4 regions of the Exiguobacterium sp. s89 genome follow, and region 1 is predicted to be linked to each of the others. Evidence: predicted binding sites of a transcription regulator. Region 1 holds the regulator's gene; each other region holds the start of a gene.
The links. The regulator Rex, encoded in region 1, represses fermentation and respiration genes when NADH is low (regulators of the CRP and FNR family bind a similar motif). The targets are predictions, from matches to a motif close to TTGTGAAATATTTCACAA.
Positions count from the first base shown of each region.

Region 1 (3,972 bases):
TGGAATAATAGACCGAACGGAATTGTCAGCTGCAACAAGAACGCGAAGTAATTATTGGCCCCGATGAGTTGTTCGAGTCCGAGGTCTTGCCCGAGGTCCGTCGAGATATCGAGGACGAGCGGGAACAACCAATAGTAGGCGAACGCAAGACCAATCAAGAACAATCCGAAGATGATCGGGATATAGGCAAGCGTGCCTTTCCGCTCATTCGGATGCAGACCGGGTGCGACAAACGCCCACACTTGATACAGTAGGAATGGGCTCGCCGCAATCAGGCCGATGACGAGCGCCAAGTTCAAGTAAATCATGAGTGGGTCCGCGACCCCAAAGGCGTTCAGTTCGAGCCCACGTTCGATGAGATCTTCTTGCAAGTACGCGAGTACATATTTGACACTCGGCAAAGCCATCAAAAAGAAGGCAAAGACGACAAATGCAGATAGCATCAGTCGTCTCCGCAGCTCTGTCAAGTGATCGGTGAGTTCCCGCTCTTGATCAGGTTGATGATTCATGGCTTACTGCTCTTTCTTTTCGATAGCTTTCTTGTCGTTCTTGTCGTTCTCGTCGTGCTCGTTCATCATGCCGTTCGTTGCATTTTTGAACTCACGAAGCGTCTGCCCGGCCGCGCGACCAAACTCCGGTAATTTCTTCGGTCCGAAGAGAATGAGTGCGATGATGGCGATGACAAATAGACTCACCCCACCTGGCATCCCGACGACGAGTGATGATGCTAGTAATTCCATTATTGATGGACCCCCTCAGCGGTTGGATAGTGTTGCATAAAGTAAATGAGTGACTGCAGCTCAATCGACAAATCGATGTGATGGACGCGAACGGTGTCCGGTACAGTGAGTCGTGCCGGTGTGAAGTTCAAGATACCCTTGATGCCGAATCGCACCAAGTCGTCTGCGACGGGCTGCGCATAGGCAGAAGGTACCGTCAAAATGGCGACGTCGATCTTGTTTTGCTTCATAATCTGTTCCATCTCATCGACGTGATGAATTGGGACGCCTGACATCGTCGTGCCGACTTTTGTCTCGTCTGCGTCGAACCCGACGACGATATGTGTGTTATTGTTTTTAAGGAAGTTATAGTTGACGAATGCCGTCCCAAGGTGACCGACCCCGACCAAGGCGACATTCGTAATCTCGTCTTGATTCAGTGTCTTTCGGAAAAAGTCTAACAGATACTGCACGTTATAGCCATATCCCTTTTTACCGAGCGCACCGAAGTACGAGAAATCACGGCGAATCGTAGCCGAATCGACCTTGACCGCCTCACTCAGTTCTGCTGAAGAGACACGTTGTTTCCCTGACGCATGCAGGCTTTGAATAAATCGATAGTATAGTGGCAACCGTTTGGCTGTCGCTTGTGGAATCTTTGGTTCGTTTTGACTCAACGGAAAGAGCCTCCTTTTTACGACACGTTACAAACGAATCTGAATTTCATACACCTTGATTGTAAACGAATTCACATGACCACTCAACGAATATACCTAAAATCGCTGAAAAATACAGTATACTAAATAGAGAGAAAGGGGTTTTTTCACTTGATCCTACTGCAAGTCAACAACTTATCCAAATCCTTCGGCGTCGAGCCGATTTTAGAAAACGTAAAACTCGAAATCCAGGAAGGTGAACGTGTCGCCCTCGTCGGTCGGAACGGTGCCGGTAAGTCCACACTTTTGAAAGTCATCGCTGGTGAATACAACTATGATTCCGGGGACATCATGAAGCCAAAAGACGTCACCATCGGCTATCTCGCCCAAGACTCAGGGCTCGAATCCGACGAGACAATCTGGAACGAGATGCTCACCGTCTTCACGGACTTGATCGAGCAGGAGAAGACGCTCCGTCGCATGGAAGCCGACATGGGATCCGAACGAATCCTAAATGACGCCGCTGCGTACGAACGTCTCCTCTCTTCTTACGATGAAGAGCAGCATACGTTCAAAGAGCGTGGCGGTTACCAGTATGAAGCGACCATCCGCTCGGTCCTCCATGGGATGCGCTTCTATCCGGATGACTTCGAACGTCGCATCGACACGCTATCCGGGGGACAACGGACGCGTCTCGCCTTGGCGAAGATGCTCCTTCAAAGTCCTGACCTGCTCATCTTGGATGAGCCGACGAACCATTTGGACATCGAGACGCTCGCCTGGCTCGAGAAGTACTTGGGCGGCTATAAAGGAGCTGTCCTCATCGTCTCCCACGACCGGTACTTCCTCGACCGTGTCGTTTCGGTCGTCTATGAGCTGTCACGTCATCGGAGCCGTCGCTTCGTCGGGAACTACACGAAGTATCTCGAACAGAAGGCCGCCATTTACGAGCAAGAGAAGAAGCAGTTCGAGTCGCAGCAAGAAGAGATTGCCAAGATGCAGGATTTCATTCAGCGAAACATCGCCCGAGCGACGACGACGAAGCGTGCACAAAGCGTGCGGAAGCGTCTCGAGAAAGTCGACCGACTCGATGCCCCGGACGGTGACGAACGCAGCGCCGTCCTCTCGTTCTCCATCAAACGCCAGAGCGGGAACGATGTGTTGAGCGCGAGCGACCTCGCCATCGGGTACGAAGAACCAATCGCCCAGCATCTCCGCTTCCAACTGCAACGCGGTGAATCCGTCGCCCTCGTCGGTCCGAACGGGGTCGGGAAGTCGACATTACTCAAAGTATTGACGAAACAACAAACCGCCCTCACCGGTGAGATCCGTTACGGGACGGGCGTCGAAATCGGTTACTACGACCAGGAGCAACAGAACTTGTCTGACACAAACCGCGTCATCGATGAGATTTGGAACGACTGGCCGCTCATGCGCGAACAGGAAGTGCGGAGTCTTCTCGGTCAGTTTCTCTTCAGCGGCGATGACGTCACGAAACGTGTCCTCGAACTATCGGGTGGTGAACGGGCACGTCTTACGTTGGCCAAGCTGAAGCTCGAGCAACCGAACCTCCTCATCTTAGACGAGCCGACGAACCACTTGGATCTCGACTCGAAGATGATTTTAGAGAATGCCCTCCTCGACTATCCGGGCACGATCCTTTTCGTCTCGCATGACCGCTACTTCATCGACCGTCTCGCGACACGTGTATTAGAGATCACGCCGAACGGCATCGATGAGTATCTCGGGGACTATTCGTACTACGTCGAGAAGAAAGAAGAGCTCGAAGAACTCGCACGACTCGCTCGTGAGGAGACGAAGCAGGTCGTCGTGAAAAAACAACGCGCCGACAAGGAACAGCAACGGGAAGAGCGCCGGATCAAACAGCGCATCGAAGAGATCGAGCTGGCGATCGAGCAACATGAGAAGCGTCTCGACGAGATCGAACAGTTGCTGTGTGAGCCGGACGTCTTCAACGACTTCGCCCGTGCCCAAGAACTATCGACCGAATCGGACGCAGCGAAAGAATCGATCACCGCACTTTATGCGGAATGGGAGGAACTCCATACATGATGCGTACCCGTGCCATGCGAATCGAGTTCATTCAAGCGTTCCTCACGGGACTCGCCTACATCGTGCCGACCGGGACCGAGTTCGTATCTGAACTCATCCGCGGTGAGCCGACGATCGTCCCGTCTATTCTCTTTTACTTTTTGCCTGTCGTCATCGGCTTCATCATTCAGACGTGGCCAGGGATCTTGCTCAGTCTTTTCAGTGGATTGCTCATGAGCACGCTCTTCATTCGCATCGTCGTCTGGCCGGTCGACGTGACCGTTCATACGTTCTATGCGCCAGGCTCGGTATGGGCCCACTTCTACGAAGAGACACTCTTCATGTGGATTCTCGCCCTTCTCGTGTTCATCGTGAGTCGTATCAACACATGGCATCGAGAGAATTATCGACAACCAAAAGCGTAAACAGTAAAAAGAGAGGTCAGCGTTGTCATACGCCGGCCTCTCTTTATATTAGAAATATCGTAACGGCTGGAATCCTACCGTATGGAAGTCGAGCTTCGTCCCGTCCTCAGCGATGAAGAA
Region 1 is NZ_JACSKS010000005.1:104,904-108,875, forward strand. It holds gene tatC (twin-arginine translocase subunit TatC) at 1-509, opposite strand, end outside; gene KNO96_RS12605 (twin-arginine translocase TatA/TatE family subunit) at 513-707, opposite strand; gene KNO96_RS12610 (redox-sensing transcriptional repressor Rex) at 740-1,396, opposite strand; gene KNO96_RS12615 (ABC-F family ATP-binding cassette domain-containing protein) at 1,547-3,448, shown strand; gene KNO96_RS12620 (hypothetical protein) at 3,445-3,852, shown strand; gene KNO96_RS12625 (hypothetical protein) at 3,901-3,972, opposite strand, start outside.

Region 2 (3,972 bases), on a different contig from region 1:
AGATAATCAGGAACCGAATCGAACCATACATTCGTTCGACGAGTGGACCGAGTGACCAAAGGGCAAACATATTGATCGAAAAGTGGAACCATCCGATATGCAGAAACATCGGTGTGATCAAGCGCCACCATTCTCCCTGCTCAATGAGTGGATTCACTTTTGCACCGAATGCGATCAACGTATTCGGGTCAAGAGTTGAGCCGACAGATTCAGCTAACCACATGACTAAAAATGTGATAAACATTAGACCGTATACTACTTGCGGTTTACCAAATGAGAACCGCTTTTTTAACTCAGACTTTTTTTCGCGGTCAAGGGAGACAGCAAGCATTCGAAACCGTTCTTCTTCCATAGTGGGCGTGCAGATAGATCGAGATATTGTTACTTTTGCCGGGATTGGAAATGTTAGTGAATCAATCCTCTCCTCATCTACGAGACGTTCGCCATACAAATGAATCGTCAATCGCTTCCGTCCGATCCGAGATAGGCGAAATGCGTTTAGGATAGCATGAATATCGGTCCCGACATGATTTGCCCATGCTTTTTCGGACTGAATGTACAGATCATAGCTATCTCCCGCTTTCGTGTCGAACAAAATGACCGCGCGTGAAGGCTCTAATATCCCTTCAATTCGCCCGCCGCTTTCAACCGCCCGATAGATATCTTCCCAAAAACAAGTCGTAGCCAATGGAACTCCCTCCTCTCTCAAGTATTCTCTCCATTCTATTGTAAATCACTGAGCACCTCACGACAAAATCGGGACTTGTTCTGGATGCACAAATACCCGTAACCAGATGGTTACGGGTCATCACTATATAGAGGTTACAAGACAGGTTCCATTGTTTTCATGAGCACGTTCGCAGAGTGTTGCATTTTTTGATGCTCTTCTTCTGACAATTCGATCTCAACGACTTCCCGCACTCCTTGACGATTGATGATGGCTGGTACACCGATATGGATATCATGTAGGCCATATTCCCCGTCGAGATGAGCACCGACTGTCAACAATGTGTTTTCGTTACGAAGGACGGCTTTGACCAAACGAAGTAATCCGAGACCAATCGCGTAGTATGTCGCACCTTTACGCTCAATGATATGATATGCCGCGTCACGAACGTTCACATAAATATCTTCGAGATCTTGCCAGTTATATTCGTCATGCTCTTCAAGCAATTGCTCGACCGATTTTCCGTAAATGCGGGCGTTGCTCCAAGCAGCGAATTCTGTATCTCCATGTTCGCCCATGATGTATGCGTGGCAGTTGCGCGGATCTACATTAAAGTAGTCACCAAGCATATAACGTAAGCGAGATGTATCTAGTACTGTACCTGAACCAAAGACTCGATGTTTCGGAAGACCCGAATATTTCCATGCGAGATGTGTCATGATGTCAACCGGGTTTGAGGCAATAATAATGATTCCATCAAAACCAGAGTCCATAATCTCTGAAATCATAGATTTCATAATCTTCGCATTTTTTTCGACGAGGTCAAGACGTGTTTCGCCTGGACGTTGTGGCGCACCGGCAGTGATGACGACAATATCAGCTACTCCACAATCCGTGTAATCCCCTGCCCAGACACGCATTGGTGATGAAGCAAATGAGACGCCATGGTTCAAGTCCATCGCTTCCCCTTCTGCTTTTGCTTTATTGATATCAATAATGACGAGTTCTTCACATAGACTTGCTGTTGTTAATTGATAAGCGAAGCTCGCACCTACCGCACCTGCACCCACGAGTGCGACACGTGTTACTTTAGCATGATTTAATGTTTCCATATTGATTCTCCACCCTTCGAACAATCTGTTTCATGTTTTTGTTATCTCTGTTACATCATGATTGTAACATCATTCACAAACCCTAACTACAATAGAAACCGTTTTCACTTTGGCGATATTGTGACAATATTCACATTCAAATGGAACATCTTCATTTCCTGTACTACCCTCATCCGAGCACAAAAAAACAAATCAAAGTCGCTCCGAATATAGAGATGAAATTGACCGCATCGTTACCGAGCAGGCGCCATCCAGACACGTATGTCGTCGAGACCTGGTGATGAACTTTTTTTTCAGTCAATTTGCCACAGACAGTACAACGAAACTTGCGTTGCAGAGTCGCTCCAAGTAACGTGTCGATGACGCTACCGCTTAGCCCGATCCCCCATAACATAAGGAGCAGTGCCACATCCATTTGGACAAATAAGATAGAAGAGATCACGATTACGAAAGCCCCTATAATCGACATGAATGTGCCGAATGTGGAAACTGCACCGCTTGTCCCCGGTTCGACTCGCTTAAACGTGAACATGAATCGCGGCTTATTTTTTGAGAGCACACCAAACTCCGACCCCCACGTATCGCTTGTCGCCGCGGCAATAGACACAATGTACATATAAACGTAGACAAAATTTTCTGTGAGCAGATACCCGAGTGCACAAAGAATACCGACTCCACCGTTGGCCAATACCTGTATGGCGTCGCGATCGCCTGTTTTTTCGACGATATCATCCACTCCTTCTTTATCGCGTGAACGATATTTCGAGGCGAGCGAGGAGGTCGAGAAAAACACACCTAGCAAATATAGCCCAAACCACCCAAACGATAGTCCAATCAACGTCCCTGTCAGCACTGTCAAGATGGCTCCTAAAAACGTTAATGACTGCAACCGATAACCGAGATAGGCGACGATACAAGTTACAACAAATATGGCGAACATTGGATCATCTCCTTTTCTGTCACGATCCATTCAACAGGCAGATCATGTGGTTCAGTCGGCACATGACTTACAAGCTGATTCGTGTAAGCCAAAGCAATTGTTGTTCCTTTATATGTTTTTAGAAAACGGTCATAATATCCTCCACCCCAGCCAATTCGATATCCCGCCCGATCAAATACCCTTCCTGGCACAACACAGAGGTCGATTGGCCTCGTCGTCGGTAGAGTCGTCGGCTCTAAAATATTCATGACTCCCGCCTCGAGATCATCGACCGAATGAATGATGTGAAATGTAAGTCCTTGCCTCGTTACTTTCGGGACACAAACCGTTTTTCCTGCTTCAAATGCCTCGTGAATGATTGGAGAAGTATCAATTTCAAGCGGAAGTGAAGATGTCACTGCGATTGTCTGACTTTCTTTCCATATATAGGATGAAAACAGTCGTTGGTGTATCGCTCGATCGACGAGTTGCCGATTCGTCATTTGCTTGATGGATTGATGCACGATGCGTCTTAATGTTGCTTTTTCTTCCACAACTCGTCCCTCCTTATAAAAAAAGCCGCCACATATGTGACGGCCGGTCTCTCATTATTTCACTTCGCGGTAAAGCGTGTGACGACGGAGACGTGGGTTGTATTTGCGCAACTCGAGGCGCTCAGGGTTGTTACGTTTGTTTTTCTTCGTGATGTACGTGCGATCGCCTGTTTCTGTGCAAGCTAATGTAATTTTAACGCGCATTTCTTTCACTCCCATCTCAATGATGTTGTATCAAGTGCTTTTGCTTTACAGTCTAAGCATACTCAATTATCCTACCAAGTTTCTTTTGAAAAAGCAAGGTTATTTCACGTTCTTTTTCATTGGTTTCTGTCCATACGGAGAAGATTCAAGAGGCAGGCAAGTATTGACATTCTCACTCACCTTGTACCATTGCTTCAAGTCATGGATTGAAATCTCTTCACCGACATAAACGCACTCCGCTTCAGGGAACACACTGTTCTCAATGCGATGAATCGCATCGAATAAACCACCATGCCCGTGTGGATTGCGTGTCGCTTCGAAGGACAACATAGTTGAGTATAACGGAAGCGAAAGGGATTGCGCAAGTTCTCTTGCCGCAGGAATCGTCATCCAATCAAAGTGATGAACCACTTTGAAAGAGATCCGTTTCGCCAATTCATGAACTAGTTTGACATACGCAATATTTTGCGTGGCCACCTGATTCATGACATGTTCTAAAAATGTACTAGTCGGGCT
Region 2 is NZ_JACSKS010000001.1:144,224-148,195, reverse strand. It holds gene KNO96_RS00705 (rhomboid family intramembrane serine protease) at 1-688, opposite strand, end outside; gene KNO96_RS00700 (L-lactate dehydrogenase) at 823-1,779, opposite strand; gene KNO96_RS00695 (DUF92 domain-containing protein) at 1,949-2,719, opposite strand; gene KNO96_RS00690 (5-formyltetrahydrofolate cyclo-ligase) at 2,698-3,252, opposite strand; gene rpmG (50S ribosomal protein L33) at 3,307-3,471, opposite strand; gene KNO96_RS00680 (1,4-alpha-glucan branching protein domain-containing protein) at 3,556-3,972, opposite strand, start outside.
Region 2: KNO96_RS00700 (L-lactate dehydrogenase) is a predicted target of Rex. The motif match lies at 1,898-1,915, and genes of this name have one in related genera.

Region 3 (3,972 bases), on a different contig from region 1:
CAATCTGGCCTTTACGGGGTACTTGCCTTATATGGAGTCGGATTTGCGATCTTATTTCCGGCAATCAACACATTGTTGATTCAATCAACATCCCCACAAAATCGGGGAAAAGCGTACGGGGCATTTTATGCATTTTTCTCTCTCGGAACGGTGGCGGGATCGTCGTTTTTAAGTGCGCTTTCTCTTTCGGTCATCCAGCAGTTTACGCTGACCGGAGTAATTTTATGGGGAGCGAGTCTTCTCTTTATGATGAGTTCTCTAAAAAGAGGGCGAATGTTTTGACACGATGACTTTAATTCATTAATCTATACATATGATTAAATGTTTAAACCTTTAAACGTTTATAGGAGATTGAAAGATGTTCAATGGATGAAAGCGATTTCTTAGATTCACTCTTCATTGGATGATAAGATGAAATAAATGTGATAAATCGTAAGGAGGAAAGTTTATGCTGGCACCGATTGAACAGTTGACGATTGATGAGCTTGTCCAGAAACAACGCCGCTTCTTTAAAACTCAGGCGACGAAATCAATGGCATTCCGTTTGAGCATGCTGACGTTTTTAAAGGAATCGATCAAGCACTATGAACCGGACTTGTTAGAAGCTCTGCGCGAAGACTTGAACAAATCAGAGATGGATGCGTATACGACAGAAATCGGATTTATTTACGATGAGATTTCACGAACGAAACGAGAATTAAAACGGTGGATGCGTCCGAAACGTGTCCGTGGAACAGCCATCCATCTTGGGATGAAGAGCGAGATACGTTATGAGCCGTACGGTACGGTATTAATTATCGCTCCTTGGAATTATCCCTTCCAATTGGCCGTTGCTCCGCTCATCGGCGCAATCGCCGCAGGGAACACCGCCGTTGTCAAACCTTCAGAGTTGACGCCTAACGTCGCTCGTGTCTTGACACAGGTGTTAGAGCGCGCCTTTACCGATCGCTATGTAGCAAGTGTCGAAGGTGATAAGGACACGGCTCAAGAATTATTGGATCAAAAATGGGATTACATTTTCTTCACAGGTTCTACGCAAGTTGGTCGGATCGTCAATAAATCAGCAGCAGAACATCTGACACCGGTCACACTAGAACTCGGTGGGAAATCACCTGTTATCGTTCATGGAGATGCGAACGTCTCGATTGCAGCGAAACGTGTCGCATGGGGGAAATGGATGAATGCCGGTCAAACATGTGTCGCACCAGACTATGTGCTCGTGCATGAATCACAGCAGGAAGCTTTCTTAGAAGCCGTTAAACAAGAAGCGTTTGCGATGTTCGGGAATGGTGTCGGGACAAAACGATACACGCGCATCGTCAATGAAGCACACTTCGACCGTCTGTCCCACTACTTGACGGAGGGTGACCTTATTTTCGGTGGTGAAACGAGTCAAGATGAACTAAAAATTGCGCCTACTGTCATGACGAATCTTCATGAAGATGCTGATGTGATGAAAGACGAGATCTTTGGTCCAATCTTACCGGTCATTCCGTACCGTCAACTTGATGAAGTAATCGAGTTCATTTCTGACCGACCGCATCCTCTTGCTCTCTATCTCTTTACGGAATCGAAAGACGTGGAAAAAACAGTTATGAAACATCTTTCCTTTGGCGGAGGGTGCGTGAACGATGTCATCATGCACTTGACGAATCCGAACCTTCCGTTTGGCGGAGTCGGCGAGAGCGGGATGGGGGCTTATCACGGTCGAACGAGTTTTGAAACGTTCAGTCACGCCAAATCGATTTTAAAGAATACGACAAAATTCGATTTACCGGTCCGGTATCCGAACTTCAAACCGGCAGAAAAATTGATTCGGTTGATTCAGCGTTGAACAAGCAGAGAGATTCGGGAGAATAGCCGAATCTCTTTTTTAAAGATTGTTTGAAATGTCACATACTTTTACGATTCTTCCTGTCACACTCTTGTATAATAAAGTCATAAATGGAACGGACGAATGAAATGTGGAGGGAGCAACGACTTATGTCAATGCAATGTGGAACGACTCAGCCGAACAGTTTTGTATTTTCAGATGAAACGAAACAACTGTTACTTGAAATGATGACGATTCAGCATCATCCAAAAGCAAGTATCGTGTGTTGGGAAGGCGAGAAGTGTGATAAGTTCTTTTACTTAAAGAGTGGTTCTGTTAAATTTACGAAAATCACGAAAAAAGGAAATCCACTCGTCATGTTCATGTATGGACCAGATGATTTCTTCGGTGAGTTCGATATCGTGGAAACTTTCCCGAGTTCATACAGTATCGAGACGACAGAAGAAAGTACAATTGGAACGATTTCGAAACGTGAGCTAGAATCACTGATGCAAAGCGATATTCGGTTTGCTGGAGAAATTTTACGTTGGACATCGATGATGCGGAAGCACTCGGAAATGAAAGTCCGCGACTTATTATTGTACGGAAAGCCAGGGGCGCTGGGCTCGACATTACTGCGGATGGCGGCCATGCATGGTGTAGAGGAAGAAGATACCATTGTGATTCCTCGTCATCCGTCCGATGGAGAACTGGGGCAATTGATTGGAGCTCCGCGCGAGACGGTGAACCGTTTGATCAGCCAGTGGCGAAAAGACGGAGTCATCAGTACAACAGCAAAATCGATCGTTATTCACGATGTTGATTTTTTGAAAGAGCTTTGTCACTGCGAGGGTTGTCCTGCTGGAATATGTCGTTTGTAAACCACCTCATGTGTAGGTGGTTTTTTTGTGGACTCCTTTTTAAAAATGTGAATTTTGTGTGTTGAAACTACGCAAAATTGATGTGATTGTCACTTTTGAAGTGATAAATGTCACATATTATCACCTGAGCGATTGCGTACAATAAAGGTGGAAAAACAAGCGAAAGGGGTTTTACACGTGGAACATAAAGATGGACAAGAACCAAATCTTAAAGGAACGTTTACATCGGTCATGATTGTCGCAGGTGTCATCATCGCCATGTGGTCTTCGGTCTTTTACTTATTTGTTACTCGATAAACATACAGGGAGAAGGGTCTCGTCATGCATATTCATAAATTAGAAAAATATTGGCTTACGTTTGGTATTATCTTGCTTGCAGTTTTCTTGACTGTTCTAGGGGTATCTGCCTTCGCAGCGGGAAATCAACCTGCATCGGATGCGGATTTGATCGACCCAGCAAAAGTGAATCAGACGGCTCCGTTTGATCAACCGGGACTTCATCAAATTGGCGAGAATGAATACGAGCTCGTCATGATTGCACAAGCATTTACCTTTACACCAGGAAATGTCGAAATTCCAAAAGGTGCAAAAGTGACGTTCCTCGTGACGTCACCGGACGTCGTTCACGGATTTCAGTTGACAGGTACACCGGTCAATATGATGGTCGTCCCTGGACATATCAACTCATTGACGTACACGTTTGAGGAAGCTGGAGAATTTTTGATTCTTTGTAACGAATATTGTGGAACAGGACATCACATGATGTCGACTAAAATCAAGGTGGTGGAGTAAATGAACGATGTATCATCTAAACTGAAGCAATGGGAGATGGAGCGTGGAGTTCCGGTTCCGAGTATTGGAGCGAAAGAAGCGCGTCTTGCTTACGGTCACGTTCTTGTATCGATTCTCGCTGTCTTGATTGGTGCATTGGCTGGTTTGATGCAGACGTTAATTCGGACCGGTGTCATTCCTGAAATTTTTGGATATTATCAGTTACTAACAGCTCACGGAATCATGCTCGGAATCGTCTTCACAACGATGTTCATCATCGGTCTATTATATGCGCTACTTGCGAAGTCATTCGGTCGCTTTGAATCGTTCCCGACCCGTGTCGCTTGGCTCGGTTTTTGGACGATGATTATCGGTGCTGTCATGATCACTGTGATGATTCTTGCTAATAAAGGGACTGTACTTTATACATTTTATGCACCGCTCATGGCAGATCCGCTCTTCTATGTCGGACTCGTCCTGTTCGTAGTCGGAACGTGGTTCTCCTCG
Region 3 is NZ_JACSKS010000004.1:44,220-48,191, forward strand. It holds gene KNO96_RS11605 (MFS transporter) at 1-282, shown strand, start outside; gene KNO96_RS11610 (aldehyde dehydrogenase) at 449-1,834, shown strand; gene KNO96_RS11615 (Crp/Fnr family transcriptional regulator) at 1,984-2,694, shown strand; gene KNO96_RS11620 (cytochrome c oxidase subunit 2A) at 2,872-2,991, shown strand; gene KNO96_RS11625 (cytochrome c oxidase subunit II) at 3,016-3,486, shown strand; gene KNO96_RS11630 (b(o/a)3-type cytochrome-c oxidase subunit 1) at 3,487-3,972, shown strand, end outside.
Region 3: KNO96_RS11620 (cytochrome c oxidase subunit 2A) is a predicted target of Rex. The motif match lies at 2,793-2,810, and genes of this name have one in related genera.

Region 4 (3,972 bases), on a different contig from region 1:
GTTTTCAGAGACGGAGTTTTTACCGTAAGACCCACAACCGAGCGTGAGGGATGGTGTCATTTCGTTGTAAAGGTCACCGATTCCACCGTGTGCTGATGGTGAGTTGACGATGATGCGACAAGCTTTCATACGAAGACCGAAATCAAGGATGGCATCGTCGTCCGTTGAGTGGATGACAGCTGTATGGCCGAGACCACCGATTTCAAGCATTTTTTCAGCAACCGCAAATCCTTCTTCACGTGATTGAACTTTATAAGCACCGAGGACCGGGCTCAATTTTTCATGTGAGAGAAGTTCTGTCGCGCCAACTGTTTCAAGTTCAGCAATCAAGATTTTTGTGTCAGCCGGGACTTTGAGACCTGCTTTTTCTGCAATCCACGCTGCCGGCTTCCCGACGATCTCTGGGTTGACTGCGCATGTGTCCGTACGGATGACGAGTGTTTCAAGTTTCGCTTTTTCTTCAGGTGAGCAGAAATAGCAACCGAGTGCTGTCATTTCCGCTTTCACTTCTTCGTATACTTCTTGGTCGACGATGATTGCTTGTTCAGACGCACAGATCATCCCGTTGTCGAACGTTTTTGAAAGGATAACGTCTGAGATGGCACGTTTCACTTTTGCTGTTTTGTCGATATAGGCTGGTACGTTACCCGGTCCGACACCAAGAGCCGGTTTACCAGTCGAGTAGGCGGACTTGACCATCGCTGCTCCACCAGTAGCAAGGACCATCGCGACACCAGGATGATTCATGAGTGCTTTCGTCGCATCAAGTGACGGGACTTCTACCCATTGAATCAAGTTTTCAGGAGCTCCTGCGGCTACCGCTGCGTCACGGAGGACCCGCGCTGCCTCACTAGAACATTGTTGAGCTGACGGGTGGAAGGCAAAGATAATCGGGTTACGTGTTTTAATGGCGATGATCGCTTTGAACATCGTAGTAGAAGTAGGGTTCGTGACCGGTGTGACACCTGCAACGACACCGACCGGCTCTGCGATGTATGTGATTCCGTTTTGAACGTCATCTTCTAAAACGCCAACCGTTTTCTCTCCACGAAGTGAGTTATAAATATATTCTGTCGCAAAGATGTTTTTGATCATCTTATCTTCAAAGACACCGCGACCTGTTTCTGTATATGCTAGTTTCGCAAGTTCGACGTGCTTCTCTAGACCTGCGAGCGCCATCGCTTGTACGATGTGATCAATTTTCTCTTGGTCGAACGTCATTAACGTATCGAGTGCGGCGTGTGCGCCCGCTACGAGCGTATCCACCATTTGTTCTGCCGTTGTTTCCACTTTTGCTTTCTCTTTAACTGCCATGTTAGGTTCCTCCTCATAAGTGAGAGCTTTTAATGAACATATTGACTTGATGGAAGCACGATGTGGTGCTTGTTTTCAAGAGATTGTGCTTTCCTTCACATTCATAGAATACAATGTTTTCCCGGTTTTGTGGGTGACAACAATGTGAACTCTTTCACAATATTTTTTTATCATTTGTTGATAGCTCTTGATTTTTACATGCACCCTCAGTAAAATCGAATACGTTTTCATGAAAACATGAGTAACAATTCATGTAAACGCTTACATTAATTGTGTCAGTTCTATCTCTTATAAGATGTATCAATCATCACATCAACCCGTTTTTAGGTTCAAATGCACCTGACTCGTGTATAATGAACATAGAACCTAACTAGGAAGTGAATCTATTATGCCGAAACAAGATGCAGCGGACCAGTTTGTCAAACTAATCCCTTTAATTCGTCGTAAATTGCTACGTCGATCTGATTTTCCTCAAATTCCAAACTTGAACTTTTCTCATTTCCATCTATTAATGTTGATTGAAGACGAGGGGGCAGTCACGAATGGACGAATTAGCGAGACACTCTCCATCGCACCACCGAACGTCACCCCTCTCATCACGAAACTGTTGAACGAGGGCTTCATTACCCGCGTACCCGACGAACGGGATCGTCGAGTGATATGGAACCAGCTGACGGAGAAAGGTGAGCGAATCTTACTTGAACGAAGAGACTCGTTCCGAACGCTATTCGAAGAGCGCCTCGCATTTTTAAATGAAGATGAGACAGACCGGCTGATTGAAAGTTTGAAGACCCTCACTGAGATTGTAGAGAAAATGGACAAAGGCGACGAGTAAATCTTTACTCGTCAATTCAGCCAACTTCTTATATAATCTGTAATGAATCTACGTACAAATGGAAAGAGAGATGACATGTAATGGGTCGTAAATGGAACAACATTAAAGAGAAGAAGGCGTCTAAAGATGCCAACACGAGTCGCGTTTATGCGAAGTTCGGTCGCGAAATCTATGTGGTCGCCCGACAAGGGGAACCAGATCCTGAATTGAACCAGTCATTAAAATTTGTGGTGGAGCGCGCTAAAACATATAACGTGCCTCGCGCAATCATCGATCGTGCAATCGATAAAGCAAAAGGCGGCGACGAAGAGAACTTCGACGAACTTCGTTATGAAGGATTCGGACCGAATGGTGCGATGGTCATCGTCGACACGTTGACGAACAACGTGAACCGTACAGCATCAGAAGTTCGTGCTGCTTTCGGTAAAAATGGAGGCAACATGGGCGTCAGTGGTTCGGTCGCTTATATGTTCGATGCAACAGCCGTCATCGGTGTCAACCAAATGTCTGCAGATGATGTTCTTGAACTTATGATGGAACACGACCTTGACGTTCGTGATGTCATCGAAGAAGACGAGACGGTAATCGTCTATGCCGAGCCTGAAGCGTTCCACGCCGTTCAGACCGCATTCAAGGCTGCCGGGGTTGAGGAGTTTGCCGTCGCAGAGTTGACGATGCTCCCACAGAACGAAGTGTCGCTCGATGACGCATCGAAAGAACAATTCGAAAAATTAATTGACGTTCTCGAAGACTTGGAAGATGTGCGCCAAGTGTATCACAACGTCGATATGTAACACGCAAGCGATAACTTTTACGAGTTATCGCTTTTTTCATGAGCGATTTGACAAGGGTCATATCCTATGTTAAATTTCAAAAAGTCTTTATCGTGTTAAAGTGATACTAAGAGAAAGAAAACATGAAAGGTGTTGGATGTATATGAACGCAGTGTTACTTGCAGTCATCGTCTTATTCGCGCTCGCCATCAGTCGAGTGCACATTGTATTATCCTTAATATTAGCGGCGCTAGTCGGAGGGCTTGTTGGAGGACTTGGGTTTAACGATACGTTGACCGCCTTTAGCAATGGCCTCGGGGGCGGAGCGAGCATCGCGCTCAGTTACGCACTCCTCGGCGCATTCGCCGTCGGGTTGTCGAAGACGGGTCTACCAGACGTCTTGGCCGAAAAACTGATTGCCATGTCGGGTCGTGACGTGTCGGGTAAACGCGTGAGTTATGTCAAAGCGTTCTTATTGTCGCTACTCTTATTATTGTCGATCAGCTCACAGAACGTACTCCCGATTCACATCGCCTTTATCCCGATTGTGATTCCACCGTTACTCGTCTTATTCAATGAATTGAAACTAGATCGCCGTCTCGTAGCGACAATCTTAACTTTCGGTCTTGTGACACCATACATGTTGTTACCAGTCGGATTTGGCGGTATTTATTTGAATGAGATTCTCATTGCGAATGTCGAAGCGAACGGCTTGACAGTCGGCGACGTCAATATCATCTCAATCATGGGAATCCCGGCATTAGGTATGGTCGTCGGATTGATCGCAGCGTTCATTCATTACCGGAAACCGCGAACGTATGAAACAATTGCGCTCGGACCGTCTGACTATGAAGTTCGTCAAATGGGCGGTTTCAAGATGATCATGACGCTTGTCGTTGTTCTCATCGTTCTCATCGTTCAATTACAGACCGAGTCGATGATCGCCTCGGCAGTGACAGGACTGATGTTACTCTCGATTTTCCGCCTCATCCCTTGGTCGGAGGCAGATGACATTTTCACGAGCGGCATGCGCATGATGGCGTTCATCGG
Region 4 is NZ_JACSKS010000001.1:481,808-485,779, forward strand. It holds gene adhE (bifunctional acetaldehyde-CoA/alcohol dehydrogenase) at 1-1,314, opposite strand, end outside; gene KNO96_RS02490 (MarR family winged helix-turn-helix transcriptional regulator) at 1,703-2,149, shown strand; gene KNO96_RS02495 (YebC/PmpR family DNA-binding transcriptional regulator) at 2,230-2,943, shown strand; gene KNO96_RS02500 (Na+/H+ antiporter family protein) at 3,086-3,972, shown strand, end outside.
Region 4: adhE (bifunctional acetaldehyde-CoA/alcohol dehydrogenase) is a predicted target of Rex. The motif match lies at 1,457-1,474, and genes of this name have one in related genera.